DNA from 3 places in the Eubacterium maltosivorans genome. Region 3 is predicted to be linked to each of the others. Evidence: predicted binding sites of a transcription regulator. Region 3 holds the regulator's gene; each other region holds the start of a gene.

Region 1 (10,044 bases), 1.7 Mb from region 3:
CGCCAATGAACGCGGTGGTGGGAATCAGCGAGATCCTTTTGAGGGATGATCTGACCTCAAAGCAGCGCGATCAGGTACTGAGCATTATGAACTCGGGGAAAGGCCTCCTGACCATTATCAATGATATTCTGGATATCTCAAAAATGGATTCAGGGAAATTTACGGTTACAGAAGCCCCTTATGAGCTGGAATCCCTGCTTTATGATTTGACAGTAATCATCGCTGTACGGATAGGCGAAAAGCCTGTGGAATTCCTCACCGATGTTGATCCCATGATTCCGAAAGCGCTCATCGGGGATATGGGAAGAACCAAGCAGATTCTTCTGAACCTTGTCGGCAACGCCGTTAAATTTACAAATGAAGGTTATATCCGTCTCGGGATCAGCTTTGAGAAAGGCCAGAACGGACAGCTTTGCCTGCGGTTTGAAGTCCGGGATACAGGCATTGGCATTAAAGAAAAAGATATGGACAAGCTTTTTACAAGCTTTAATCAGATAGATACCCACAGAAACCGAAATGTTGAGGGAACCGGCCTTGGCCTCAGCATCGCCAAAAGCCTCTGTGAAATGATGGGCGGAGGAATTAAGGTGAAAAGCGAATATGGGAAAGGGTCTGTTTTTACCGCGACAGTCTGCCAGGGGATTTCTGACGAGACGCCGATGGTTGGAAAAGTGAACGGAAAGCTGAGGATACTGGTCTATGAAACATCAGAGCTTTTGCGGCGTTACGAGGGAGACTGCCTTGATAAACTGGGCGTACCTTATGACTTGTGTGACACGCGGGAAACCTTTGATATGTATATGGAAAAGAACCGTTACACACATATCCTTGCCAAACGAGCCGTTTTAAGAATGCTTGACACCGCCGAACAGATGGGAAACGCTGCTTTTATCACGCTGTTGAATCTGAATGAACATCCGCTGATGAATGACACAAGCGTCTATCTTCCTCTGTTCACAGGGCAGCTGGCAATGGTGCTTAATAAGAATGAAAAAATCAGCAGTCCGTCTAAACAGCCCGGAGCAGGCAATACCATGGTTCGTTCCATGCCTTTTGTCTCTGTACTGGTGGTGGATGACAATGAGCTGAACCTTCAGATCGCCGAGGGACTTATGGAGCCCTACGGCATGCAGATTGATTTTGCCGTTTCCGGTGTGGCGGCAGTGGCGGCAGTCCAGAAGCAGGACTACGATCTCGTGTTTATGGATCATATGATGCCTGAGATGGATGGAGTAGAGGCTTTGAAAACAATCAGGGCCCTGCCGGATGAAAAATATAAAAAATTGCCCATTATTGCACTGACCGCCAATGCCACGCGGGAGGCCCAGCAGTTTTATAAAAACGAAGGCTTTAACGGCTTTTTAGCAAAACCCATCGACATTCACAGGATGCATGACATCCTGAGAAAATGGCTGAAAGCGGCCAACGATACAAGGGCAGACGGACAGCAGAAAGAGACTGGTCCTGCAACGGAGAATATTCCCCAGTGGCTGCTGCGCTATAGAACCGAGGAGATCGATTTCCGGGATGGGATTACGCGGATCGGTTCAATTTCTGTTTACACCCAGATTTTAAGAACATTTTACCGTACCGTCCAGGACAAAACAGCCGATCTGCCAGAGTTAATCAAAAACGACATGCGGCGTTTTATCATCGAGGTACATGGTCTTAAGGGAGCCTGTGCGGCTGTTTCGGCTGCCGGTCTTGCTGCGCTGGCCGAAAAGATGGAGCAGCAGGGAAATGAGAAAGACCTGGCGAAAATCCGTACCACGCTGCCAGTTTTCACCGTACGTGTAAGCCGCGCGGTTAAAGAGATTGAAGGTTTTTTAAACCGGACTGAAATGGAAAATCAGCCCGAAAAACAAAATGATATTTACTTTGACAGCTGTGTGCTGAACCAGTTGGAAAAAGCCTTTAAAACCTATGATACAGAAATGCTGAAAGCTCTTTTTTCTGAAAAAACGCATTACCTTTGCGATGAAAAAAGCACGCTTCTTCTCAATGAGCTGCGTGACTGCTACGAGCGCTATGAGTTTGAGTGGGCCGCCGAGATACTGGATACCTACCGTGAAGGGGAAAGCCCCTGCGAACAGGAGCAGGTACAGGAAGAGAGAACGGACAGCAGAAAAAACATTGCTGTGGTCGATGATAACCCGGTTAATCTGGATCTGGCGGAGAGTGTGCTCCAGACGCATTACCGGCTTACAAAACTGATTTCGGGAGAACAGCTGCTGCGTTACCTTAAAATTGGCAGACCAGACATGATCCTGCTGGATATTCAAATGCCTGGAATCGATGGCTATGAAACCCTGAGGCAGATACGAAAACAGCCCGAATACCGGAGGATACCCGTCATTTTTCTGACCGGACAGAAAGATTCTGAAAGCGAACAGAAGGGATTTCTCTTAGGAGCAAAGGATTTTATCACCAAACCATTCGACCATGTCGCCATGCTGGCCAGAGTTGACGCACAGATAGAGCTGTATGGCTACCAGAACAATCTGGAGGAAATTGTCCGGAAAAAAACCAGCCGCATCGAGGATTTGCAAAAGATGATGAACCAGGGCTGGGCAGAGGCCATCGAGTCCAGAGATGGTACCACCGGCAGTCATGTGAAAAATACCACCCGGTATTTCAGGGCGCTGCTTGAAATTCTGGAAAAAACGCCGCAGTATAAGAAGGCTTTTCCGAAAGAAACCAGGGCAGATATGCTTCAGGCCTCCGCCATGCACGATATCGGCAAGATTGGAATCCGGGATGAGGTGCTAAAAAAACCGGGACCGCTTACACCGGAAGAATTTGACCATATGAAAACCCACAGCCAGATCGGCGGCGATATGGTACAGAAAATTATTGACAACACACACCCGGATGATTTCCTGAACTATGCCAGAGATATGGCGCTGTATCATCATGAGCGGTGGGACGGCAGCGGGTATCCCTGTGGCTTAAAGGGAAATGAGATTCCGCTTTATGTACAGGCGCTTTCCATCGCAGATGTTTTCGACGCCCTGACGGCTGTAAGGCCATATAAGCGGGCCTTCACAATGGAGGAAGCTCTGGAGATTATGTACCGCGACAGAGGAAAGTTCTTTGCGCCGGATATGTTTGATCTTTTCTATGACAATCAGGTAGTGATGCGCCGAGTGCTGGAAACCAAAATATCATAACAATCAGCCTTACCCGCCGGAAAGCAAGGGAAACTCCGGCGGGTTTTTGGTTTTAGATGCTCTGGAAAGGAAGATGCAGAGCATCCTTGTTAAGTTTTTATAAAGGTACTCGTAATAACTGAGACGTCACAAAAACGGGAGAAAGCTATGAGAACAAAAATTGTCATTAAGATTATTTAAATTTTTCCTCAAAAGATCTTGATTTTTTCATCAGAATGATCTATAGTATTGTTAGCACTCAGAGATAACGAGTGCTAACAATAACGAAATGAAAGTGAGTGGAGATTATGGCTAAAAAGCAATTCCAGGCAGAATCCAAACGCCTGCTGGATTTAATGATTCATTCGATTTATACAAACAAAGAGATTTTTTTAAGAGAGATCATCTCAAATGCAAGCGACGCCATTGACAAACGTTATTTTAAAAATATGTCGGAAGGCGGCAGCGGCCTCTCAAGAGAAGACTATGCGATCCACATTATTCCGGATAAGGAAGCAAAAACGCTGACCATTACCGATAACGGTATCGGGATGACCCAGGAAGAGCTGGAAGAAAACCTTGGCATTATCGCCAACAGCGGCTCTCTGGAATTTAAGTCTGAGCATGAGGCTCAGGAAGATATTGATATCATCGGCCAGTTTGGCGTCGGCTTTTATTCCGCCTTTATGGTCAGCAAAGACATCAAGGTCCGTACAAAGGCAGACGGCAGCGACGTGGCCTATGAATGGGAATCAGAAGGCGCGGAGGGCTATACCATTGAAGCCTGCGATAAAGATGAAGTCGGGACAGAAATCATCCTGACACTCATGGACGATACCGATGATGAAAAATACAGCCAGTATCTGGAAGAATATCGTCTCAGAGAGCTGATTAAGCGTTATTCCGATTATATCCGCTACCCCATTAAAATGGAAGTGGAAAAGAGTACCCTGGTAGAGACTTCCGAGGAAGAAAAAGCCAAAGAGGATTACGAACCACAGTACGATACCTACCTGGAGGAGGAGACCCTCAACAGCATGGTGCCTTTGTGGAAAAAGAATAAAAGCGAAGTTACCGATGAAGACTATAACAATTTCTACAAGGAAAAATATTATGATTATACCGATCCTGCAAAAGTCATCGCGACCCATGTAGAAGGCGTGTGCACCTATGACGCGTTGCTGTTTATCCCGTCGAACGTGCCCTATAATTACTTTTCAAAAGAGTTTAAAAAAGGTCTGCAGCTGTATTCCAGCGGTGTGCTGATCATGGATAAATGCGAGGATCTGCTTCCGGACTACTTTGGCTTTGTCAGAGGTCTGGTCGACTCACAGGACCTTTCTTTAAACATCTCAAGAGAAATGCTTCAGCAGGACCGCCAGGTCATGGCCATCGCCCAGCGTATTGAAAAGAAAATTACCTCTGAGCTTATGGACATGCAGAAAAAAGACCGTGAAAAATACGACGAATTCTATAAAAACTTTGGTCTGCCGCTCAAGTTTGGTATGTATGAAAACTATGGGATGAATGCTGATAAGCTTAAGGATCTGGTGATGTTCTACAGCTCCAGTGAAAAGAAAACCGTCACCTTTGCAGAATATGTCGGCAGAATGAAGGAAGATCAGAAATATATTTACTATGCCTGCGGTGATTCCATTGAAAAGATTGGGAAAATGCCGCAGATTGAGCTGCTCTTAGATCAGGGCTACGAAGTGCTTTACTGCACCGACGACGTGGATGAATTTGCGCTTAAGAGCCTCATGAAGTATGATGACAAAGAATTCCGCTCCGCTTCCGATGATGATCTGGGTATCGAACAGTCCGAAGAAGCCAAAAAAGAATCTGAAGCCAAAAATGAAGAGAATAAAGATTTAATGACCGCCATCAAGGGCGCTCTGGACGGCAAGGTAAATGCGGTTAAGCTGTCCACAAGACTGAAAAGCCACCCAGTGTGCTTCTCGACAGAGGGAATATCCTTAGAAATGGAAAAAGTTCTAAACGCACAGCCCATGGGCGGCGACGTCAAAGCCGATAAGGTTCTCGAAATCAATGGAAACCATCCAGTGTTTGACGCCATGAAAAAAGCATATGAAGATAAAAATAACGATAAGCTGAAAAAATATGCCAACCTGCTTTACGATCAGGCCATGCTCATTGAGGGAATGAACATTGAAGATCCAGTAGAATTTGCGCGCTCTATTTGTGAGCTGATGGTGTAATATAGACCATATAAAGCCTTAATCATTTAAAAGCCCCATTCTTGTGAAGAATGGGGCTTTTGTATTTTCTTGATATTTGATACGGGTTTATGGCGTTTCATCAAGAGAATGAAAGTCATCTTCAAAATGAATGTTGTCAAGATCAATATAGCGCATAAGCTTATTACAGTGTTTTATATTCTTATCAATGATCTCAGGGGTAACACCAGCTAGCCGGACAGAAATAGTTGATAAAAAGTCCGTGAAATCTATGGAAATTTCCTTGTTTGGAGAATTATAGATATCCTGATAAAGTGCTTTTCGGGCGCCATACTCAGCAATGGTCAGCTTCCTAAACATTTTTGGCTCTATATCAAGATCAAATTCCAGGATAATGGCAGACATGGAGCTTCGAATATAATCGTGGCTAACATCCAGGTAAAGCTCTTTGTCACGGAGTATGCTATATAGCTCTAAAGCAGCAGGGGTCTCAAAAATTTTGATGAAAAAAATACGATTAAATAATATGTGCATTTGAAACTGGTTCTCAATCATAGAGCCGAGCTTTTTATTTAAAAAAAGACGAATATAAAGAATGAAGTCGTGAAATATCTGTCCTACAATTTCTTCTTTTTTGAAATAATAATTCACTAAACCAACCGAAACACCTGCTTTTTCAGCAATTAATGCAATGGTTGTTTTACGGTATCCCAGTTCCAATAAAAGCGATTTTGCTGTATATAAAATGTTTTCTCTTTGTCCGTCATCTGTATTTCTGTATTTATCCATTGGCCATTCCTTTAAAAAACTTTTTGAGTATTTATTATACTATATTATTTTTAAATTTACACGTAAAATTTAGCATTAACCAATAGTAAAAATAGTAAAATAATAAAATAAACAAAAAAACATTGACAAGAAAACGAATTCATTATATTATACTGAATATAGAATTGAATATTCAGTTTAAAATTCAGTCAGGAGGGGTACATGGTGAATAAAAACGTGGATCAGTTGTATGAAGAAAGAGAAAAGAGGTATATTCAGGCCGTCGATTTAGAACAGCCGGACAGGGTTCCTCATGAAACGCGGTTTGGCGAATATTGGGCGATTGACTATGCTGGTTATCCTATCAAGGGAAGTGCGGTAGATCCAAAGATAATGGGAGAGGCAATGGAGAAAATTGCGCAGGATTTTGCGACAGACACATGCCCGTCATTGTTTTCAAGAAATCCGTTGTTTTACAAATCGTTGAAATCAATTAATTTTACTGAAAGTAAAACTGGAATTATGCAGCATCCAGAAGTCAGCTGTATGGATCGTTCGGAGTATGATGATTTTATAAAAAACCCATTTGGATTTATTGTGGATAAGGTTTTGCCGAGAGTCTACAAAGCTTTGGATTCAGAGGGGGCTGGTTATGGGATGTCGCTTGTCCGCGCGATGAATATACAGACCGATATGACAACCCCGATTTTGATGGAAGCGGGACGTGTCAGCAAAAAATATGGTCTTCCCTTGACAGGAGCAGGGCTGGTTGAAGCGCCGATGGATTATATTTCGGATATGATTCGCGGGTTTTCAGAAATTACGATGGATATTCGGAGGTGCCCGGAAAAAGTTGCGGCAGCAGCCGAAGCCGTATTACCGCTGATGGACCGGTTAGCAGCCCAGCTGCCTGCGGTAAAAGGGAAGCTTATCAGCATTCCACTTCATATGCCTGTTTTTATGCGGGAAAAAGATTTTGCAAAGCTTTGGTGGCCGACTTTTAAAGAAATGGTAGAGCGCATGGCGGCAAGAGGCCAGTATATGCGTATTTATTTTGAAGGTGACTGGACGCGTTATTATGACTATCTTCAGGATCTTCCAAAGGGGCATATTCTTGGAGCCTTTGAATATATGGACCCGCAGCTGGCTAAAGACAAGCTGGGTAAGACCATGTGTATTACAGCCGGTTATGATGTGTCATTGCTTCAGTATGGTACAAAAGAAAAAGTCATTGATGAAGCCAAAAAATTAATGGATGTTCTGGCGCCGGGCGGAGGTTATATATTTACTGTTGCTAAAGGGATTACCTATCCAAATGACGGAACACCAGAAAATGTAAGGGCGCTGTATGAATTTGTAGAATCCTACGGAAAATATTAGGAGGGAAGGCAATGGACGAAAATACAAAATATCTGGTAACCTGGAAAGAGTATTGTGAACAAAATGAAATAGACTATGAGGAAAACAGCTATCTTGAGCCTTACTGGCAGGTATCCCAGGAGAAACTGTTTGGGTTTATCATCAAACTGTTAATATGAACAAACGGATTTTATACGCTATGATAGGCAAGATGAGGAGATCGAGATGAAAAAATTAAGTAATTATATAAAATTTTCATATGGCTTTGCAGATTTATGTTTTATTTTTATGGTTACATTTTCAAATACCTATTATCTGGTTTTTTTTACAGAGGTATTGAAAATCTCTCCAGTTCAGGCGGGGGTTATCATGACCTTTGGCCGTATTTTGGACACGATCAGTGTTCCGATACTTGGACCGATTATTGAGAAAAGCAATTTTAAATGGGGACGCTACCGTTCATGGATACTCATTGGTTCGTTCTTTATACTTCTTTTCAACACAATTATGTGTGCAAACCTGACAGGACTGCCAGAGGGCGTCTATATTGTGCTCTATACAATTTTTTATGCGGCATTCTGTATCGCCACAAATGTTTCATACATTGGATACACATCCTTAAATTCCACACTGACGGTTGATGCGGCGGAGCGTGTGCAGCTCTCCACATTCCGTGGACAGGGAAACTCTATTGGCAAAATTCTGGCTGGCTGGTGTTTACTGCCTTTAATCTATCTGGTTGCCGGCGCTCAGGAAATGACGGTACAGGGATTTTTTATCACGGCTTTGCTATTAGGGCTTATGACCGTTTTAGGTTATGGAAACCTTTTTGCAGCCACAAAAGACTACAAGGATTCAGGCGTTGCAGTCAAGGGTGGTAAGGCCGAAAAAGTTACAGTTGCACAGATGTTTAAACAGGTGGTAACAAACCGTCCGCTTTTGGCCATTTTAGTCGCAGATGTGTGCAGAGTATTAACGACCCTGTTGATTGTTGCAATGTTCCCTTATTTTTATATCTATGTTGTCAAAAATCCGGATATCATTCCAACATTTTTCGGCTTAACCAGTATTCTCATGCTTATTGGGTCAACGCTTGTACCGTTTATCACCAAAAAGCTGACTAAAAAACAAACCTATATTTTAGGAATGGTCTGGATTTGTGCAGCGTTGGTGCTCATGTTCTTTAACGCCAGCAATGCGACGCTTGTTTTGATTATTGCCTGTATTGGTTACGTGGGAGTCGCATTCCCGAACGTTGTCAATACAGCCATGTACGCAGATATCACTGATTACAGTGAATGGAAGACAGGCTACAATGCCAGAGCGGTTATATTCAGTGTTTACCAGCTTTCCATAAAAATTGCGGCGGTATTCTCAACGAGCGTAGCAGCCTTTGGTCTTGGGCTTATCGGACTTCAAAGCGGGGTTGAGCCAACGCCGGAAGTAATAGAGGGTATAAAATCGTTGGCGATGTTTTTCCCGGCAGGCGTCAGCCTTGTCGCTGTGATTGCGATGCTGTTTTATAATGTCAATGAAAGAAAACTACCGGAATTGCGCGCTGAAATCGCGGAAAGAAAGGTAGCTGACAATTAAAAATTGGGGCAGCGAGTCAATAGACTTATCTGCCGGGAGGTTACCAGATGAAAAAAGACAACAGGCTTTCTTTTTTCGAAACACTTACGATGGCAACCGGCTTTACAATAGGATCAGGAATTATTACGCTGACAGGTATCGGCATTGGAATGACTGGCAGGAGCGTTTTTGTGGCATTTGCACTGTGTGCTGTCCTGTTTCTGATCTCTTTTCGGCCTCTCTTTATTATGAGCAGCGTTCTTCCCAGAATGAGCGCTGCGTACAGCTACTCTAAAGAGCTGATTACAAAAGAGGCAGGTGGCTTATATGTATATATCTACTTTTTTGGACGGATCACGATTGCAATTTTTGGCATATCCATTGCGCAGTATCTGGCAAGCCTGATCCCAGCGCTTAACAATCCAGTGGGAATGAAGGTGGTGGCGGCAGGTGTTTTAACGTTGTTTTATATCATCAATCTTTTTGGCATAAAAAATGCAGCGATTGTGCAGAATATTCTCTTTGTCATTTTGGTATTCAGTCTGCTCTCCTTTGTTATTTTTGGCATTGGAAAGGTGGAACCTGACTTTTTTGAACAAAGAGCATTCTTCGTAAATGGATTCAGCGGGTTTTACTCTGCGGTTTCGCTTCTGTTTTTCGCTGTTGGTGGTGCATATATCATCACAGATTTTGCACCGAAGATCAAAAATCCTGAAAAGGTGACAACAAAGGTTATCTATATCGTGACCATTGGTGTGACGATACTGTATATGTTTATCGGCATTGTGGCAAGCGGCGTGATTCCGCAGGCCGAAGCGGCATACCAATCTTTGGTTGTCACGGCGCGCATTGTATATCCCAATAATCTGTTTTTTAGTATTTTTATTATTGGTGGAGCGCTGGGAGCGTTGATCACTACTTTAAATTCAAGCTTTGTGTGGTATTCGAGCTCTTTGATTCAGGCCTGCAAGGATGGATGGCTGCCAAAGGCCTGGGGA
Region 2 (10,044 bases), 220 kb from region 3:
CTTCACAAAATGGCAGGGTTACGGGAACACTGTGCCGGCTCACTCCTGAGGCGCCTCAGTTTTCGTACGACGAGACTCAATGGATCATCACCGGAATCGACGAGCTGCATTTTGTTCTTCCGCCCTTCACTGACTATGAGGAGAGCGGGCTGCCGGACTACATGACCGTAAATATCGCGAACAGTAAGGATCCAGACGATACCTGCTATGTCTCGCTGGCTGTCACCTGGGATCGAGCCGCCTACGACGCTGGTCTTGAAAAAAACGAGCCCTTTACGCTCACCGGCACCTTGGAAGTCCGTGGGGATATCCTCACCGACGGCGCCCCGACGCCTGCAGCGGCCATTTCCTTTAAAACAGCCACGCCCATCGACGACCTGAGTGTCACTGACACGCCCGATGTCAAGATGTGCAGGCTCACCTTTAGCTTTACCCCGCCCGCTGGCGCCTCCTCTGTAAAGCTGCAAAAGTCGGTTGATGGCGGCAGCAGCTGGATCAGCCAGGATATCACCAAGGCCTACAGCCTGAATGACGCGGGTAATGCCGTTTACGAGGATATCCTGAAAGAGTCTGGCACAGCCCTGTATCGGTTAAAGATTACAGGCTCTGCTTACGCGGGCTACTCCAACACAGTCGCCAGCTCCTTTGAATCTCTGCCCCTCACCGGCGAGAAATATGAGGATATTGACGGCAGCCGGGGTGGCGGCGGAAGAAATGAAGTGAGCCGGGATCCCGGCGGCAATATCTTTGAGAATATGCTCGGATATCTTCCGTTCAATAACCCTGCCGTTAATGCGGCGGAATTTTTTCTGGCCCTGGACAATAAAAATGACTCTCCGCTCGCCAAAAATGCCGCTGACAAGCTTCAAAAAAACACGCCCTCCTCTGAGGGTGGCGCAGGCGATTCTCACGAAGGACAAGACACTCCCCCGTCGGGTGCCGCGGCTCACACCATCTGGCCTGCCTTAGGTCTGCTGTTCATTTTCCTGTTTTTTGCCGGCGCGGTCCTCTGGCTGAATCCGGCCCTCCGCTCCCGTTTTTTCAAAAAATAGCTTTAAAGCTGAGGCGTAGATGCCTCAGCTTTTTTGATCCGCAACAAATTTATAGCCTTTTCCCCAAACCGTCTGGATATACTGATGTTCCTCAGAAAAAGAATTGAGCTTTCTCCTGATCTGCGCCACGTGTACCTGAACCGTATGCGCGTTACCCAAATCCGGCAGCTTCCACACCCTTTCAAAAATATCCTTCTGGGAAAATACCTGATTTTCATGGTTCGCCAAAAAAAACAGAATATCAAATTCTGCCGCAGTTAAGGATATGGTCTTATCTTCATAAGCGACACTTCTTGCTGCTTCATTGATACTCAGCCTTCCAAAGTTCAGCGCCTCGCCACGGCTGGCCTTTCCTTCCTGCTGACGTATGCGCGCGCAGATGCGCAGTTCAAGCTCTCGCAGACTAAAAGGCTTGATAACATAGTCATCGCCGCCTGAAACAAAACCATTGATCCGCTTGTCCTCCTCAGCGTAATTTGACACAAAAAGAATGGGGACATTGTTATTCTTTTTAACCGCTTCACAAACCTCAAAGCCGTCCATATCCGGCAGCGCCACATCCAGCACAATGCAGTCCAGAGGCATATGGGCCGCTGTTTTGAGGCATTCCTTTCCGTTCTGGGCCGTGTAAACCTTATAACCGCGGCCTGTAAAATAAATCCGCGTTACTTCCAGTATCGAAGCATCGTCGTCTACAATCAATAAATTATACATTTTGCTCTCTCCTACCTAAGCTCCAATGAAATCATTATACATAAAAATGCTTCTTTTGAAAACTAAAAAAGCAGGATATTAAGCTTTCACTTAATATCCTGCCTGTTATAAAATCATATCATTTTATTTATATTAGCTTTTATTACATCATTGGCATTCCGCCGCCACCCATTGGAGGCATTGCAGGAGCTGCTTCTTCTGGTAAATCAGCAACGGCAACTTCGGTGGTTAAGAACATCGCGCAGATGCTTGCAGCGTTCTGGATAGCTGTACGGGTTACCTTGGTCGGGTCGATGATACCTGCTTCAATCATGTTGACAAATTCGCCGGTAGCAGCGTTGAAGCCGATGCCGTTTTCTTTCTTGCGCAGTTCGTTGACAATGACAGAGCCTTCAAGACCAGCATTTTCAGCAATCTGACGAACGGGTTCTTCAATCGCGCGGCGGATGATAGCAGCGCCGATTTTTTCATCGCCTTCCAAGGTATCGATTAAAGCATCTACCTTGTCTAAGGTTTCGATGAACGCAGATCCACCACCAGGTACCATACCTTCTTCGACACCAGCTCTTGTCGCGTTCAATGCGTCTTCGATGCGGTATTTGCGTTCTTTCAATTCAACTTCGGTAGCGGCACCAACCTGGATAACTGCTACGCCGCCAGCCAGTTTAGCCAGACGTTCCTGTAATTTTTCTTTGTCATAATCCGATGTGGTTTCAGGAATCTGAGCCTTGATCTGAGCGACTCTTTCTTCAACGATCGCACGGTCTCCCTGTCCATCAACGATGATGGTGTTGTCCTTGTCAACCTTAACCTGACGCGCGCGTCCTAACATAGACATATCGGCGTTTTTCAGTTCCAGACCAACTTCTTCAGAGATTACCTGACCACCTGTTAAAGCAGCGATATCCTGTAACATGGCTTTTCTTCTGTCACCGAAGCCAGGAGCTTTAACAGCGACACAGTTGAAGGTTCCTCTTAATTTGTTCAGTACTAAGGTTGTTAAAGCTTCGCCTTCAACATCTTCAGCAATGATTAAGAGCTTAGCGCCCTGCTGTACAATCTGTTCCAGCACTGGAAGTAATTCCTGGATATTTGTGATTTTCTTGTCTGTGATTAAGATATATGGGTTGTCTAATTCTGCAACCATTTTTTCAGTATCGGTTACCATGTAACCAGATAAATATCCTCTGTCAAACTGCATACCTTCGGTAAATTCCAGTTCTGTACCCATGCCCTTGCCTTCTTCAACAGTGATAACACCGTCGTCGCCGACTTTAGTCATGGCTTCTGCAATTAAATCACCAATTTCGGTATCAGCGGCGGAAATGGAAGCTACCTGAGCTTTTGCTTCTCTGGTTTCTACTGGTTTGCTGTTAGCTTTCAGTTCGTCAACAACAACTTCCACAGCCTTTTCGATCCCTTTTTTCAGAACCATCGGATTCGCACCGGCTACAACGTTTCTGTTACCTTCTCTTACAATAGCCTGAGCTAATAAGGTAGCGGTAGTAGTACCATCACCAGCTACATCGTTTGTTTTGGTAGCAACTTCTTTGACCAGCTGAGCGCCCATGTTTTCAAAAGCGTCTTCCAGTTCAATTTCTTTAGCAATGGTAACACCATCGTTTGTAATGGTTGGAGCACCGTAGCTCTTTGCTAAGATAACGTTTCTTCCTTTTGGTCCTAAGGTTACTTTGACAGCGTCTGCCAATTTATCTACGCCAGCAATCAGTGATTCTCTGGCGTCTGCACTGAATTTAATATCTTTTGCCATTTTAATCTTCCTCCTGAAAATTTATAATCTATTAAATGTGGTTTTCTGAATTATTCAACAATTGCTAAGATGTCAGACTGTTTCAAAATCAAGAATTCTTCTTCGCCAACTTTTACTTCGGAGCCAGCGTATTTAGAATAGATAACTTCATCGCCTTCCTTTACATCCAGCGGCACTTTTTTACCATCAACAATTTCGCCGGAGCCAACAGCGACAACGGTTCCCTGCTGTGGTTTTTCCTGTGCAGAACCCGGTAATACGATACCGCTAGAAGTCGTTACTTCTTCTTCTTTAACTTTGATTACAACCTTGTCTCCCAATGGTTTTAAACTCATTTTTGATTCCTCCATTTTTAATGATTTATGATTTTTATTATTTTCTTCTTGTTAGCACTCATTACCTCCGAGTGCTAACATTATATTAAACCATTCTCTCAAAATTTGCAAGACCTTTTTAATAAATTTAATGACTTTTTTCAGGATTTCAGGATTGCTTAATATTTTTTGTGAAAGCTCTCCGGTTATGCGCCTTTCAGGCTTCGTTATTTTTTATATTACCTGTTTCTGCAAGCGGTATTTTCTTATTTTTACCCAACAAGCAAATTTAGCTGCATACGCCGCTTTTTTTCACAATCCGCCTTTTGTCTTTAATAACTGCTTAAGTTTTTCAGCAAGCATTTTGCCACGGCCTGTCCAGACATGGGATTCTGCCCTGTTATCAAATGCCCATCCTGTACTGCAAAAGAACTAAAAGCGCGTTTTTTCACAAATTTCGCTCCCCGCTTCCTGGCTTCTTTCTCAGTACCAAAGGGCACTAAGCGGTTTTTTCCGCTTAGAATTTCTTCTGTTTCTGTAAAGCCTGTGAGTGTTTTACCAGATATAAGATAGCTTCCATCTGATGTTTTTATATTCAAAAGCCCTGCTAATCCGTGGCAGACCGATGTCACATAACCTCCCTGCTCATAAATCTCTCGGCTGATTGCCTGCAAATCTTTATTGTCCGGAAAATCCCAGACCACGCCGTGGCCGCCTGTATAATAGATTGCCAAATAATCGGAAGCATTGATATCCGATGGTTTAAGGGAGTCTGCCAATGCTCTGTTCTGGAAATCCTCTGAGTTATAAAAAGCAAACACGTTCTCATTGACATAAGCGTTTTTCAGACTGCGAGGGTCGATTGGCACATAGCCGCCCCTCGGGCTGACATAATCAATTTCATAACCAGCCTGTATCAATTCTTTCACAAACTCAGTCGCTTCTGACAGCCAGAGACCTGTCGCCTCATTTTTCGTTCCATATTTCGCAGTATTGGTCAAAACCACTAATATTTTTTTCATTTTTATCTCCATTTCATATCAAAAGTTCTAATTGATCACTATAACTTATATACCGTTTCAGATAAAATCTAACCATTAATCCATCCGCCTGCAGACCACCAGATCACTTTTTAGATTTAGTAATATTTTCTTTTTTACGCAAAATAGACAAATTATTTTACACTTTTCTTCAAAACATGGCTTATCTGGAAGACATAAACTGTATATTTTTTTGTCACTGACAATTACCTTTACGCTTTTTATTCTTTTTACGCCTGGGAACGCTTTAAAACAGACCAAATAATCCAAATTTTCATATTATTTTTGGCATATTCCTTGCTTTATATAACCATAAAGTAAATGGCGCCATACAAAATTATTGAGGAGAATATCGATGAAAGCATACGAAAAATATATTTCTAAGGCAGATATTGAAAAAATACACGCGCATACGCTCACTATTTTAAAAAAGGTAGGCGTAAAATTTGAACACGAAGAGGCTTTATCTGTTTTTAAAGCGCATGGAGCAAGAATTGAAGGCGATAAGGTTTATATCGAAGAAAAAATGCTTGAGGAAGCTTTAGAAACCGTGCCAAAGAAGTTTACAATCTATTCGTCAAAGGGCAACGTTCACATCGGCGGCCACAGTTATGTAAAGCTTCCGGTGTCCGGTTCTGCTTATTTACAGGATGGCAGCCGAATAAGAGCTTTTACAAACAAAGATATTATTGACTGGGTTAAGCTTTCGGATACCAGTCCTGTTCTGGATTGTGTGATGACGAATCCCTGTTTTACCTCCAAAAAATTCACACAAAATGAGACTGAGCTTGGGTTTTTGGCTTTACTTTTAAAATATGCCAATAAGCCAGTCCCTTTTGCAAACCCAAATACCGCGACGGCTGCAAAAGGCCGGCTCCGCGAGGCCTACAGAAGAGGAATCCGCCTTGTTCAGGATTATGAAGGTATTTACGACAAGGTTGTCGGCTCACACGGTTTTAACCCTATTACACCTCTGTGCTATGACCATGATCCGCTTGAAAGGATGTTTGCAGTCTGTGAGGAAAGACAGGGCGTTTGGTTTGCCACCTGCGCGATGCCTGTGCTCACCGCCCCATTTTCTGTCATCAGTCTGCTGACCGTGGCCAATGCCGAGCTTCTCGCTGGTATTGTTTTATCTCAATTAATTCAGCCTGGCACACCCATTATATATGCCAATGTTTCAGGTTCAACGGATTTGCGTTCTGTACAGCTTTGTATGGGAAATCCCGAGGCTGCGCTTATTTTTTACGCCACTGCCGGCATCGCGGACTATTATGGTATCCCTTTCAGAACCGGAGGCGCGTTCAGCGACGCAAAGGAACTGGATTATCAGGCAGGTATGGAAGCCATGTTATCCATTCGGACAACTTCTGAGGTAAAACCAGATATGGTTTTTCACGCTTTGGGCACAATGGGGACATACAATGTTACTTGCTTTGAAAAATTTATTCTGGACGAGGAAATTTATAATTTCACTGAACGTCTCAATTCTGGTATCGATGCCTCAGAAGAAAAATTCTGTATGGACATTGTCGAAAAAACAGGGCCTCGCGGCAATTTTCTTACCGGGCGCACCCCCAAAATGTTTCGTGAAGAATTCTACGTTACAAAATATCTGAACAAACTCGATCCTAATGAATGGCAAAATCACGGCTCACTTTCTCTGAAAGAAAAAATGCAGGGAGAAGTGAAAAAACGTATTGATTCCTTCAAACCTGCGCCTGTCACAAAAGAACAGGAAAAACTGTTAAATCAATATATTCCGATCGAATATCGTAATGGGTTATAAAATATATTTTGCCGCAGAGACTGACGGCTGTTCTCTGTGGCTGCACTAAGGAGTTTATCATGTCTAAGATAAAACGTAACTTTTTAGTCGGATTAATCAGTATAATGGTCGGGCTAATCTATTTTATTCCCTATATTCGCTTTTCTTTTTATGATCAGTTTGTCGCTGCTTTTCAGCTGACAAACTTTGAGTTTGGTAATTTAGGATCAATCTATGGGCTGGTTTCACTTTTCTGTTACCCGGTCGGCGGCGTCCTGGCTGATAAATTCAGCTCTCGTGTAATGCTGGCGGCTTCCTTCTTTGCCAGTATGGCTCTGACTTTCTGGGAAGCTTCATTTCCTGATTATACTTCCCTGGTCATTATCAGCGCACTCTTTGCAGTTTTTAACGCCGGTACCATGTGGGCCGCTTATATTAAACTGCTGCGAAGCCTCGGAAATGAGAACGAACAGGGTAAAATCTTTGGAACAAGCGAGGCTTTACGCGGCATTATCAGCGCCATTGCCGGCTTTATCTTTCTGGGACTGCTGAGCCTTTTTACCAGCCAAATCTCAGGTATGCGTATGATTTTGCTGTCATTTGGCGTTATCTATGGCCTTTTCGGTGTTTTAAGCATCATCTTTCTTCCAAAAACCGAAAAAAAGCAGAACGAATTGTCAACGGATACTGAGGACGCTGCGAAGGAATCCGGTATACTCTGTAAAATCAGCAGAGTGCTCAAACTTCCTGGAACCTGGCTGCTTTCCATTTTCATGTTCAGCTGCTATTGTGTCATCATGTCTGGTGTAAACTATCTGGGAACATATGCCACCCAAATTTTAGGAATTTCTGAGGAACTTTCGGCAGGACTCGCTATTTTCAGAAACTATATTGTCGTGGTGCTGGCCGGTATACTTGGCGGTATTTTAGCCGATAAAGCAAAATCAAAATTGATTTTTATTATTTACCTGCTCTGTGGAATCGTAATCTGCTCTGGAATCAGTCCTTTCCTGACATCTGTGGCAATACTTTCTATTGCCGTCTCAATGATATTAGCCTTTTTATACTATAGTGTAAAATCCATATACTTTTCAGTTATGGGTGAAGGTGGGATTCCACTGGAATTAACCGGCATCGCAACAGGCATTATATCCTTTATTGCGTTTATTCCTGACGCATTCATGACTTCGCTCATGGGCTCCTGGATTGACGCCGACCCAGTCAGCGGCTTTAACAAAATATTTATATGGATGGTTGCCTGGTCCATTATTGCCGCTGTATTTGCCTTTATTATTTATCGAAAAGGAAGAAAAAACAGGTGAGCATTACAAAAAGGCTCTCTAAAAAATCTAGAGAGCCTTTAGTTCATATTTGTTGATTTTATGATGCAGTGACTGCCTGGTTATATTAAGCGTCTCTGCCGTTCTTGTAATATTGAAGTTATTTTTTTCTAATGCCGCTTCGATCAAATCTTTTTCATATTGATCCAATGTATTTTTCAAGTCCATATTTTCATGTATAACCATTTTTTCAGAAAAATGGTAACTACTTTCAAACGATTGTATATATTCAGGCAAATGTTCCTCATCCAAAACCAGATCATTGTTTTTCATCATACAAATACTCTGATGCAGCACGTGTCTGAGTTCTCTTACATTACCCGGCCAGGAGTACTCTGAAAACTTTTTTCCCACTTCTGGTGAAATGCTTGTCACCTTTTTACCCAACACTGGTCCCAGTGTTTCCAGAAAAAAGGCCGTTAGTATTTTTATATCCTGAACTCGTTCTCTTAAAGCTGGAAGATTAATATCAAAGACTGCCAAGCGATAGTATAAATCCGCTCTTAATTTACCCTCCTGAATTAATTTTTGCGGCTCCCTGTTGACTGCGCTGATAATTCGCACGCTGCAGCTTCTCTCCTCTGTTTCGCCGACTCTCCGGTATTTACCCGTTTCCAGAACACGCAAAAGTTTAGACTGCATTCGTATATCCATCGAGTTGAGCTCATCTAAGAACAAGGTGCTGCCTTCCGCTTCATACAAGAGGCCCTTTGTGTCCAAAGCCCCTGTAAAAGAGCCTTTACGCGTGCCAAAAAGAGTGGACTCCAGTAAATTTTCCGGAATGGCGGCACAGTTTACTGCTACAAAATTTTTCTTGTAATACACACTGGCGTTATGAATACTCTGCGCAAACAGCTCTTTTCCAGTCCCGGTTTCACCATATATCAGAATAGGCTCCAGTGTTTTCGACGCAATTTTTGCCTGTTCGATACACTTTTTTATTTTTGGGCTTTCTCCAACAATACTTTCAAAAACATATTTTGTACCATTGTGATATTCAAAATCTTCACTGCTTTTCAGCTCAATCTTTTGTTTGTTTATGACGGAAACCATGTTTAAATAATCAGAAATTTCCCTGTACACACACAACACCAGACGAAGTTTTTGCTCTTGGTCAAATAAAGGATAGGTGCTGCAAACCGACGTTATTTTCTGATGATGATTCGTCTCATAAACATTGATTACATTTTTAAGCGATTTTCCTGTTCTCAGTGTTTCCATAATAAGCGATTTCGACTTTTCCTCTTTTCGCGTCTTCGCTTTATGGTACAAATCATTTGGTTTTTTACCAAGAACCTCCCCATGGTCATAACCTTCAATTAATTCACAGCCTTTCGAATAACAGACAAACTCTCCACAACGATTAACAGCGGACAGGCAATAATCTTCTATCTGTGACAGCTCGTCAAGGCTAATGTTTATAGCATCCTTCATATTAATACCTCTCAAAAGTTAATGGTTTTCAACCAAAAATAGTATACCATAAAATCCTGTTTTTACGTACTTATTTTAATCTCATTTCAAAAAACGGTATACGTCGAAACGACGTATACCGCTATATATTGTGGTTTATTATATTAAAAAGTTCATATCCCACTAAAAGCTGCTCACCAGCAGCATGATGTTAAGCGCTGTTACCAGCAGTCCGACGACCAGCAGAATCGTAAAGTCAATCCTGCCATTGGCAAATTTCCCCATAATTTTCCTGGAGGTGGTCAGGTAAATCTGCAGGAAAATCGTGATGGGCAGCTGGATGGACAGAAGCATCTGGCTGTAGACCAGACCCATAAACGGGTCGGTTACAAAGAAGATAATAATCAGCGATGCCAGAAAGATGCCAATGATCCCAAGCTGGCTGTGACGGTCATGAATATCGTAAGGCTCCTTGAACATCCCCGCAACAATAGTGCCCCCCGCCATTCCCGCGGTGACGGACGAGCTGATTCCTGCCAGCAGAAGGGCGAAAGCAAAGAGGAGCGATGCACCCGGGCCCACCAGCGGCTTGAGCATGTCCGCGGCCTGAGAGAGCTCTGTGACCTGGAATC
Region 3 (10,044 bases):
TATTGATGGTCCGTTCCTTTTCCTGGATGCCGGAGCCATGGCAGGTATGACACGGGTCGTCGATGATTTCGCCCTCGCCGTGGCACTTATCACAGACCGTAGTCTGCTGGATGGTGCCAAAAGGGGTCTGCTGACGGATATAAATCTGCCCGGAGCCGCCGCACTTGTCACAGGTGTGGGCTTCACTGCCCGGTTCCGCTCCGGAGCCGTGGCAGGTCGGACATTCTTCCTGACGTTTAATCTTAATCTTCTTTTCGGTTCCAAAAACAGCTTCTTTAAATGAAAGATTGATATTAATCTTCATATCCGAGCCGCGGCTTGGCCCACGGCGTCCACCGCCGCCTCCGCCAAAACCGCCGAAGCCGCCAAAACCGCCGCCTCCGCCGAAGGAGCTGAAAATATCGCTGAAAATATCTTCAAAGCCGCCTCCGCCAAAACCGCCGTAGGAGCTTCCGCCTCCGCCAAAGCCGCCTTCCATGCCCGCATGACCGTACTGGTCATAGGTCGCACGCTTGGTTTCGTCACTTAAGACCTCGTAGGCTTCGTTGGCTTCCTTGAATTTTTCTTCAGCCTCTTTATCGCCCGGGTTTTTGTCCGGGTGATATTTCATAGCCATCTTGCGATAGGCCTTTTTTATTTCATCTGCGCTGGCGCTTTTTTCAACGCCCAGCACCTCGTAGTAATCTCTTTTTTCACTCATGCTTCTATTCACCTCGCCTCATATTGTAACCTAAAAGGCCCAGCCTGTAAAGAATCATTATTAAAGATGGCAGCCATTACAGCTGCCATCTCCTAAAGTCTATCTTATTGTCGGGCTCACAGTGGACGGCTTATTTATCGTCGTCGCTGACTTCTTCGTATTCAGCTTCTACGACGTCATCGTCGCCCTTCTGGTCAGCAGACTGCTGTTCTGCGGTCTGTTCCTGAGCGGTCTGTTCATACATTTTCTGAGCGATCGGATATAAAGCTTCGTTTAATTCTTCGATGGCTTTATTGATTGCCTCAACGTCTTCGCCTTCACCGGCGGCTTTTACCTTATCGATAGCAGCGGTTACCTTGCTCTTTTCATCGTCGGTAATCTTGCCTTCCATGTCCTTCAGAGACTGTTCTGCCTGATAAGCAGTGGAGTCTGCATTGTTCTTGGCTTCGATGAGGTCTTTTGCTTTCTTATCTTCGGCTGCGTGCTGTTCAGCTTCTTTTACAGCCTTGTCGATATCTTCTTCGCTCATGTTGGTGGTCGATTTGATCACAACATTCTGAGATTTGCCAGTGCCTAAGTCCTTGGCTGATACGTTAACGATACCGTTGGCGTCAATATCAAAGGTTACTTCGATCTGTGGAATACCACGTCTTGCAGCCGGGATACCGGTTAACTGGAAACGGCCCAGAGTCTTATTGCCAGAGGCCATTTCACGTTCACCCTGTAATACATGGATGTCTACAGCAGTCTGATTATCAGCAGCGGTAGAGAATACCTGGCTCTTCTTGGTCGGGATGGTGGTGTTGCGTTCGATCAGTTTTGTGAATACACCGCCCAAGGTTTCGATCCCTAAGGAAAGCGGGGTAACGTCGAGTAACAGTACGTCATTGACTTCACCGGCTAATACGCCACCCTGGATAGCGGCACCGATGGCAACACATTCGTCAGGGTTAATGCCCTTGTAGGCTTCTTCACCGGTTAAGTTCTTAACAGCATCCTGTACTGCCGGGATTCTTGTGGAACCACCAACCAGGATAACCTTGTTCAATTCGTTTTTGCCCAGGCCTGCGTCGCTCATGGCTTTGGAAACCGGTCCTTCGGTTTCTCTTACAAGACCAGAAGTCAATTCGTCGAATTTCGCTCTTGTCAGGGAGAGTTCGAGATGCTGCGGTCCTTCTGCGGTCGCAGTGATGAACGGCAGGTTAATGTCCGATTTCATAACGCTTGAGAGTTCGATTTTAGCTTTTTCAGCAGCTTCTTTCAAACGCTGTAACGCCATTTTATCAGATTTCAGGTCGATGCCGTGGGATTTTTTGAATTCATCTGCCATCCAGTCGATCACCTTGTTGTCAAAGTCATCGCCGCCCAGGTTGTTGTTCCCGTTGGTTGCCTTAACTTCGAAAACGCCGTCGCCTAATTCCAGGATGGATACGTCGAAGGTACCGCCGCCAAGGTCATAAACCATGATTTTCTGGTTGTCTGCCTTGTCAAGACCATAGGCCAGTGAAGCTGCGGTTGGTTCGTTGATGATACGCAGTACATCTAAACCGGCGATCTTACCAGCGTCCTTGGTTGCCTGTCTCTGAGCGTCGCTGAAGTAAGCCGGTACAGTGATAACAGCCTTGGTAACTGTTTCGCCAAGATAGGCTTCTGCGTCTGATTTTAATTTCTGCAGGATCATCGCAGAGATTTCCTGCGGTGTGTAGCTCTTATCATCGATGGTTACTTTATAGTCGGTACCCATGTGTCTCTTGATGGACGCGACTGTACGGTCTGGATTGGTGACAGCCTGGCGTTTTGCCACCTGGCCGACCAGTCTTTCACCGTCTTTAGTAAACGCAACAACAGACGGGGTTGTGCGGTTCCCTTCTGCATTTGGGATAACAACCGGTTCGCCGCCTTCCAAAACAGCAACGCAAGAGTTTGTAGTACCTAAGTCAATACCAATAATTTTTTCTTTACCCATAATATATGTCCTCCTAAGTTTTTAGTATAAATTTCTAATTTTTATTATTCTTCAAAAAAGCAACTTGTTGTTTAATGGAGAATTGAGAATGGAAAATGGAAAATTCCGGTACAAAACGCTACGCATTTTGATCTTTATGCGGCCGTTGACCGCTTTCTCAAATTTGCTAAAGCAAATTTGTTCTTTTAATTCTCCATTCTCAATTCCCCATTGTCAATTGCTTTTTTACTTCTGGTTAACCTTAACCATCGCTGGCCGTATGACCTTATCCTTAAAAGTGTAACCCTTCTGGAAAACCTCCAGAACAACCTGGTCGTCTTTTTCAGGATCTGCTCCAACGGCAACGCCGTGGTGGAAGTTCGGATCAAAGGCTGTACCCACACAGTCAATTTCCTGCAGGCCCTCCTCGTTCAGAACACCGATCAGCTGCTTGAAAACCATCTGGACGCCTTCGCGGTATTTGTCCGCATTGTCATCATCCGCCGCCGCTTCGGCGCGGTCCAGGTTGTCAAGCACTGGTAAAAGCTTTGTGACAAAGCCCTCAAGAGCAAACTGGTAAATGTCGGTCTTTTCCTTCTGCGTTCTTTTTTTATAGTTTTCAAAATCCGCCTGAAGGCGCATAAGACGCTCCATAGCCGCTTCCTCTGCCTTGGCCGCTTCATTTACCGATTTTTCAACATCCTCTACAGTTTCCTGTTCTTCTGTTTTCTGTTCCTCTGCTGCCTGTTCCTCCGTAGCTTCTTCCTTAATGGTTTCGTCTACGTTTTGTTCCATCTTTTCTTCCTTAGCCATTTAACCACCTATTTCATTAATAATTTTGTTAAGTTTGTGTTCAGTTCATTTCTTATATAATCAAGAACCGAGGAGACATTGTCATAATTCATCCTCGTCGGTCCTATGACCCCAAAAGCGCCTACGGTCTTTCCTTCCAGCTCGTAGGTTGTCGTAATAATACTGAATTCCTTCAGATTCTCATTATCATTTTCATCCCCGATGCTGATGTTAATCACCTGACTGGCGTCATCATTTGACAGGATCCCCGCCAGCAGCGGTTTTTCCTCGATCACATTGACCAGGTGACGGATTTTTTCCACATCACTGAATTCGGGATAGTTGAAAAGATTCGTCAGACCCATGGAGTGGATGTCTGAAGCCTCTTCCATCAAAGTATCCCTTAATACCGGAAGAATTTCCCGGAGTAAACTGCTTTCATCCGGGGACAATTCCTGAATCTGATCCACCAGTTCCATATTAATTTCCTGGAAGGAAATATTCTTAAGGAAGCTGTTTAAGACATTACTCAGTTTCAGGGCCAAAGTGGTGTCAATTTCCTGTGAAAGGGTCATTTCAATGTTCTTTGCCATCCCTTCATAGGTGACCACAATGAGTAAAACCCGTTCCTTGATCAAAGGAACAATCTGTACGTGCTTGCAGTTAAAGCAGGAAACCCGCGGCGACAGCACCACAGAGGTGTAATTGGTCAGCTGTGACAGCACCTTCGCCGTGTGGTTCATGGTGTTATCCAGCTCCCTTGTTATTTTAAGATACCCATTATGGATGTCATTTCTCACAACCTTAGCTAATTTTTGAATTTGCATGATCTCATCGACATAATAGCGATATGCCAGCTGAGTCGGAATTCTTCCAGATGAGGTGTGCGGCTGCATTAAAAAGCCCAGGTCTTCGAGATCAGCCATTTCGTTCCGGATGGTCGCAGGGCTGATGCCAAGATTATAACGCTTTGACAAAGTCCGGGACCCTACCGGTTCGGCGGTATTGATGTAATCCTTAATGATTACCTCCAATATCTTCTTCTTTCTCTCTTTCAAGTCCATTTTGTTCACCTCTTTATTAGCACTCGTTACTTGTGAGTGCTAATATCTTGACTATAATATACCACCGGGTTCTTACTTTGTCAATAGATTTCTATAAGATAAATGTCAAGTTTTTAAGATTTAAACATTATTTAAGCAAGGAAACCTTTTGGTATATTATCCAAGTGAAAAGCTGAAAAAGAGAGGGCGTGCAGCGAAAACCGTCAAAGGATTTTTCCATTTTGCCGCGCGCCTTGCTCGCGGCGATCCCGCAAAATCCAACGGCGGTCCTCCGCTACACTCATCTCACTTATACAAATGCCACAAACACCTGATTCGCCAGATCCTGGCCCTTTGTGGTAAGGCGGATCACCGGCCCCTCACGCGTGAGAAGCCCCGCCGCCACAAGGTTTCCAATCTCCTCAAAATCTTCAAAAAAGCTGCTGCCAAACTGCCTTCGGTAATCCGCGTCGTTTACGCCGCACATGCGCCGCAGACCCAGAAACATAAAATCGCCCTTTTTCTCCTGCACATCCAGCGTGTGCGCCTCGAGCACCGGGGCTTTCCCCTGTTCAGCCAGAGTACAGTAGTCCCCCATTGCCATCACGTTGGTGCGGCGCTCTTCCTTATAATAGGAGGCCGCCCCCAGCCCAAAGCCCACATAGGGCTTCATCACCCAGTACAGGCTGTTGTGGCGGCTTTCCCAGCCTTTTCTTGCAAAGTTCGATATCTCATACTGCTCAAAGCCCTTCTCTGCCAGGCCGTCGATGACAGCGTGCTGCATCTGGCGTTCCAGCGCCTCGTCCGGCAGCGCCAGTTTTCCCTGGCGGTACAGCGTGTCAAAGGCAGTTCCCTCCTCGATTTTCAGGCTGTAGCAGGAGATATGCTTAACGGGCTCAAGGGCCGTCAGTCTCGCAAGGTCCCGGCGCACATCCTCCAGGGTCTGTCCCGGCAGGCCAAACATTAAATCCGCCGAGATATTCTCAAACCCCGCGCTTCCCAGCAGCTCCAGCGACGACTCAAAATCCGCGTAGGTGTGGATACGCCCCAGGGCTTTAAGCCCTTCATCGCTCGTGGTCTGGAGACCCAGGCTCACGCGGTTGAGGCCCATGCTGCGGTAAGCCCGGCATTTTTCGCCGGTCAGGGTTCCGGGGTTCGCCTCAATGGTCGCCTCAACGGCCCCCTCAGGCAGCTCAAAGCACTCCTGGATACAGTCCATAACCTGGCCGATATGATCAGCCGCCACGTAAGAGGGCGTGCCTCCCCCAAAATAAACCGTGCGCGCGGACAGCCTGCCCTGCTCAGCCGCGAAGGCCCTTATCTCAAGGCAGACCGCCTCAAAATAACGCCGGGCATCCGCCTCGCTAAGCCCCGCCCATGAGGGAAAATCACAGTAGCGGCACTTCTGCTGGCAGAAGGGAACATGCACATAAATTCCGACATTTTCCATTAAAACGCTCCTTTTTATAAAATATGATGAAAAAACAAATTGTCATCGGGACAAATTTAAGTCTTTATGTTACAATATATTCTATATAATAAAGTATAAAGAGTCAAAGGAGTGAACATATGAAAAAATTTGTAGGCATTGGGGCGCTTATTGCCGCGGCTGCCGCAGTCCCATATCTGATTCATAAAAAACGCCAGAAAAAGCTTCAGGCAGAAGATTTCAACCAGGGCGACAGCCTTCCGCTTCCAGAGAAAAATCCTTTGGAAACTGATTTCAAGGACGAAGACCACCTGATTTTCTGCGACGAGTCCAACCTGGGCAAACGGCTGATCCAGCTGGAAAATTCCATCAATATCCGCGACATCGGCGGCTATACCGGTCTGGACGGACGCAAGACAAAATGGCGCAAGGTGATCCGCAGCGAGGAGCTGGCCCACCTTTCCGATAAGGATGTGGAATACTTCGAAGAGCTTGGCCTCAAGCATGTCTTTGACTTCAGGGACGCCCCCAAGGCCAAAGCCATGCCGGACAAGCTGCCCTCCACCGCAGATTATAAAAACATTCCGGTACTCAAAAACATCCCCTTCAGCCACAACGAGATCAATTTTACAGCGCCTGACGGCATCGATCAGTTTATGCGCAAAATCTACCGCTACCAGGTCGAAAACGCCGCGCCGCTCTACGCAGAGATCCTCAAGGTCATGACCGACCCCGGCGAATACCCCATCCTGTACCACTGCACCAACGGCAAGGACCGCACCGGCTTCATGACAGCCCTCATCCTGCTGATCTGCGGCGTGCCGGAGGAAACCATTATCTCGGATTACTCCCTGACCAACCTCACCTTCGACGAAGCCTTCGAGGTTCTGGGCACCATTATGGCCGATGAAATGAATGAGGCCAAGGGTGTTTCCAAGGATCAGCTCAAGGATTTCTTTGGTGTCAAGCCCGAATGGCTGAAAATCCAGCTAAACTACATCAAGGAAAACTACGAGAATGTCGACGCTTACCTGCTTGATAAAACCGATCTGACAAAAGAAGATCTGGACAAAATCCGCGAAAACATGCTGGAAGCGCCAAGCGTATAAAAAAACAAAACGGACGGCAGATCTGCCGTCCATTTTAATTGGAGAAATATCATGCAGACCCATCGCCTGTTCGAAATCATCTACCTGCTTCTGGACAAGGGCCAAATGACCGCCAGCGAGCTGGCAAACCATTTTGAAGTCTCTGTCCGCACCATTTACCGGGACATTGACCGCCTGAGCATCAGCGGCGTTCCCATTTACACCAACGTGGGAAAAAACGGCGGCATCGCCCTTATGGACGGCTACACCCTGGATAAATCCATCCTGAGCGACGCCGAGCAGAACGAAATCCTCATGGCCCTTCAAAGCCTTAAAGCCGTCGAGTATCCAGACCCTGACGGCCTGCTCACCAAGCTGGGGACCTTTTTCAAAAAGAACCAGCAGAGCTGGATCGAGGTGGACTTTACGGGCTGGGGCGGCTCCATACAGGACCGGGAGCGCTCAGATGAGCTCAAAAACGCCATTCTCACCCGGCACACCATCCATTTTTCCTACTGGGGCGGAGACGGTAAGAAAAGCGAGCGCAGCGCCGATCCCATTAAGCTGCTGTTTAAGGGGCACAACTGGTACCTCCAGGCCTACTGCCATACGCGGCAGGATTACCGCGTGTTCAAGCTGTTCCGCATCCAGGACCTGCAGGTGCTGGAGGACACCTTTGATCCTTATCCCGCTGTCCCTTTTAGAGAAAACGCCAAAGTCGTCATGACCCCGCTTCACTTCACCATTCTTAAAAGCCGGGCCTACCGGGTCTACGACGAGTTCGCCGGAGCGCAGGTCACCCCGCTGCCCGGCGGCAATTTTGATGTGCGCACCTGCCTGCCGGTGGACAACTGGCTTGTGGGTTACCTCCTTTCCTTTGGCGGCGACCTGATCCTCCATTCGCCGGAGCCGCTGCGCGCCTCCCTCAGGGAGGAGCTTGAAAAAGCCCTGGCCCATTACGCCTGATTTTGACGCCGTCTAAAAATCCTCTCCCAATACCTGCCTCAGATAAGCCTTCTCCCCGAGCAGCTCCCGCTTCACCAGTTCCAGCCCGCGCCTGCACTGGTACTGGACAGTGGAGCGGTTCTGCCCTCTTTCCAAAGCGATCTCGGCGTAACTGATCCCCTCCATAAAATGCCGGCAGACCGCCTCATAGGTTTCCTGAACCATCCGTTTTCGCATCACCTCCAGCACCTTTTGGGCCATACAGCCCCTGATGGCCTGCTCCTCTGTATTGCAGGCGGCCGGGAACCAGTCGATTTTCCAACAGTCCTCCTCTCCGTCTTCCCCGGCCACCTTTTCATCCAGCGAACAGGCAAACCGCTTTTTCTCAAGCCCAATCCGCCAAATCCGGTTTAAAATCATAAAACGCAGACGGTTCTTAAGGTAATACCTGAAATAGACGTGCCGGTACTTTTCTGTATCAAAGTCCTCAATGGCCTCCAGAATCTGCAGGCAGGCCTCCTGGTACATTTCCTCCCGCTCCTCCTTATGATAGAAGGACCGGTAAACCATGCTGTAAGCCATGGGCTTAAAAAGATTGACCACTGCCAGCTTCATGGCCTTGTCGCCCTGTTTGGCCATTTCAATAAAGCGGAGGATTTCGGCCTGGTTATCCCGGTCATTCACTGCCCGCATCGCTGTCCCTCCCTCTGTCGGGCGGCAGGGCTTTCTGCCCCGCCAGCTCCCCGATCAGGCCGCGCACATTTTCCGGCAGCTCCTCAAGGGCGCGTTTCCGGCCCCGGCAGGCCCGGTAGCTGCGCATGAAATTGGACTGGATAACCGAATGGAAGGTGCCAGCCTCCATCAGAGCCCATTCCCGAAGGCTGGCTGGCGAGCCCACAATGCCGCGGATATCCTCCGGCAGCTTGGCAAACTCCTCCTCGGCGTACCATGCCGAGTTTTTAACTGCCTTTGACAGCTGGCTCCAAGCTTCCATCTCCGAGAGCTCCTGCGGCTCACTCAGAAGCCTCAACTTGTCAAACACCATGCCCACAGAGGGCGGGAAGCCCTTTTTATCACTGGCGATAAAGGCCCGCACCGCGCCGGATACCAGGGGATACTCATATTCCTCAAACATCCCCTGCCAGAGACTGACCACGGTTTTCAGATCCTCCTCGGACTGGTTATTGTAATAGTAGGGGTAGGCAGCCTTAATGACTGCCAAAATTTTTAAGGTCTCATTTCGGTTCACGTTTCCTCCTCATCGTTTAACATTTTTAAAAAAGGATTGGAAGTTTCCTTTTGTCTCTTTTTGTCTGGTTTGTTTTGTTTATAGAATGCGGTACTGCCGCCTGTACTACTGCCTGTACTGCCGCCTGTACTGCCGCCTGTACCGCTGCCTGTACTGCTGCCCTTACTGCCGCGCGCCTCCCGGACGCGCAGCGATACCGGGTAAATGTGGTATTTTGCCGGTATCACGCCTGACGAACCGGGCAGGTAGTCGATGAGCTCCCTCTCCTTAAGTACTTTCCGGGCCTTATAAATTCCACTGTCCGACAGCCCCGAAAAAGCTCGCAGCGTCATATTCGGCGCTGTAAACCAGCTTTTCCAGCCACAGAGGTTATTGATCATCATGAGCCCGTGCCACAGGGATATCTGCCCGGAGGCCAGAGGCCTCAGCAGCAGATAATCCCGCATGGCGTTAAGCTCTGCCATGTAGTTAAGCCCCATTCTCCACCTGCTCCAGCATCTCCTCAAGCTTTTTGCAGCGGCGGTGCAGGCCAATATACGCGCGGGCCAGCGTCCCGGCCTCACAGCCGTATTCCTCGGCAGGAACCGGCGCGTTTCCCATGTCATAGTGGTAAAGGACAGAGGTCTTTGCGTCCCCTTTATAAAGCATTTCCAGAGCGCAAACCTTGCGCTTAAACAGCCCCGAGGCCCATTCCATTTTTTTCTTGTCCTTCATGAGCGGCAGCAGCGCCTGCAGGCTGCTCAGGTTCACCATCCACATGTGGCGGTGCCTTCCTCTGTAGTACACCCGGCGCTTGCATTTGTCCCCCGGAGCCACCAGCATGGCCAGCTTGCTGGCCGAGGTCTGGCCCAGC

What was found. Region 3 encodes HrcA, which represses chaperone genes, less so after heat shock. Its sites were predicted from a motif close to TGTTAGCACTCNNNNNNNNNGAGTGCTAACA; they were not measured.
Region 1: htpG (molecular chaperone HtpG) is a predicted target of HrcA. The motif match lies at 3,400-3,430, and genes of this name have one in related genera.
Region 2: groES (co-chaperone GroES) is a predicted target of HrcA. The motif match lies at 3,922-3,952, and genes of this name have one in related genera.

The regions. Positions count from the first base shown of each region.
Region 1 covers NZ_CP029487.1:2,317,448-2,327,491, reverse strand. Annotated here, with positions in the region: gene CPZ25_RS11080 (response regulator) at 1-3,170, shown strand, start outside; gene htpG (molecular chaperone HtpG) at 3,458-5,368, shown strand; gene CPZ25_RS11070 (TetR/AcrR family transcriptional regulator) at 5,456-6,136, opposite strand; gene CPZ25_RS11065 (uroporphyrinogen decarboxylase family protein) at 6,338-7,495, shown strand; gene CPZ25_RS20465 (hypothetical protein) at 7,507-7,653, shown strand; gene CPZ25_RS11060 (MFS transporter) at 7,700-9,067, shown strand; gene CPZ25_RS11055 (APC family permease) at 9,115-10,044, shown strand, end outside.
Region 2 covers NZ_CP029487.1:3,832,917-3,842,960, reverse strand. Annotated here, with positions in the region: gene CPZ25_RS17835 (hypothetical protein) at 1-1,052, shown strand, start outside; gene CPZ25_RS17830 (response regulator transcription factor) at 1,077-1,766, opposite strand; gene groL (chaperonin GroEL) at 1,909-3,537, opposite strand; gene groES (co-chaperone GroES) at 3,588-3,872, opposite strand; gene CPZ25_RS17815 (type 1 glutamine amidotransferase domain-containing protein) at 4,184-4,873, opposite strand; gene CPZ25_RS17810 (trimethylamine methyltransferase family protein) at 5,247-6,680, shown strand; gene CPZ25_RS17805 (MFS transporter) at 6,740-7,981, shown strand; gene CPZ25_RS17800 (sigma-54 interaction domain-containing protein) at 8,009-9,433, opposite strand; gene CPZ25_RS17795 (Nramp family divalent metal transporter) at 9,596-10,044, opposite strand, start outside.
Region 3 covers NZ_CP029487.1:4,050,628-4,060,671, reverse strand. Annotated here, with positions in the region: gene dnaJ (molecular chaperone DnaJ) at 1-700, opposite strand, end outside; gene dnaK (molecular chaperone DnaK) at 831-2,666, opposite strand; gene grpE (nucleotide exchange factor GrpE) at 2,892-3,458, opposite strand; gene hrcA (heat-inducible transcriptional repressor HrcA) at 3,467-4,501, opposite strand; gene hemW (radical SAM family heme chaperone HemW) at 4,791-5,930, opposite strand; gene CPZ25_RS18815 (tyrosine-protein phosphatase) at 6,050-7,018, shown strand; gene CPZ25_RS18810 (helix-turn-helix transcriptional regulator) at 7,070-7,963, shown strand; gene CPZ25_RS18805 (RNA polymerase sigma factor) at 7,976-8,635, opposite strand; gene CPZ25_RS18800 (replicative helicase loader/inhibitor) at 8,619-9,191, opposite strand; gene CPZ25_RS18795 (hypothetical protein) at 9,188-9,670, opposite strand; gene CPZ25_RS18790 (hypothetical protein) at 9,660-10,044, opposite strand, start outside.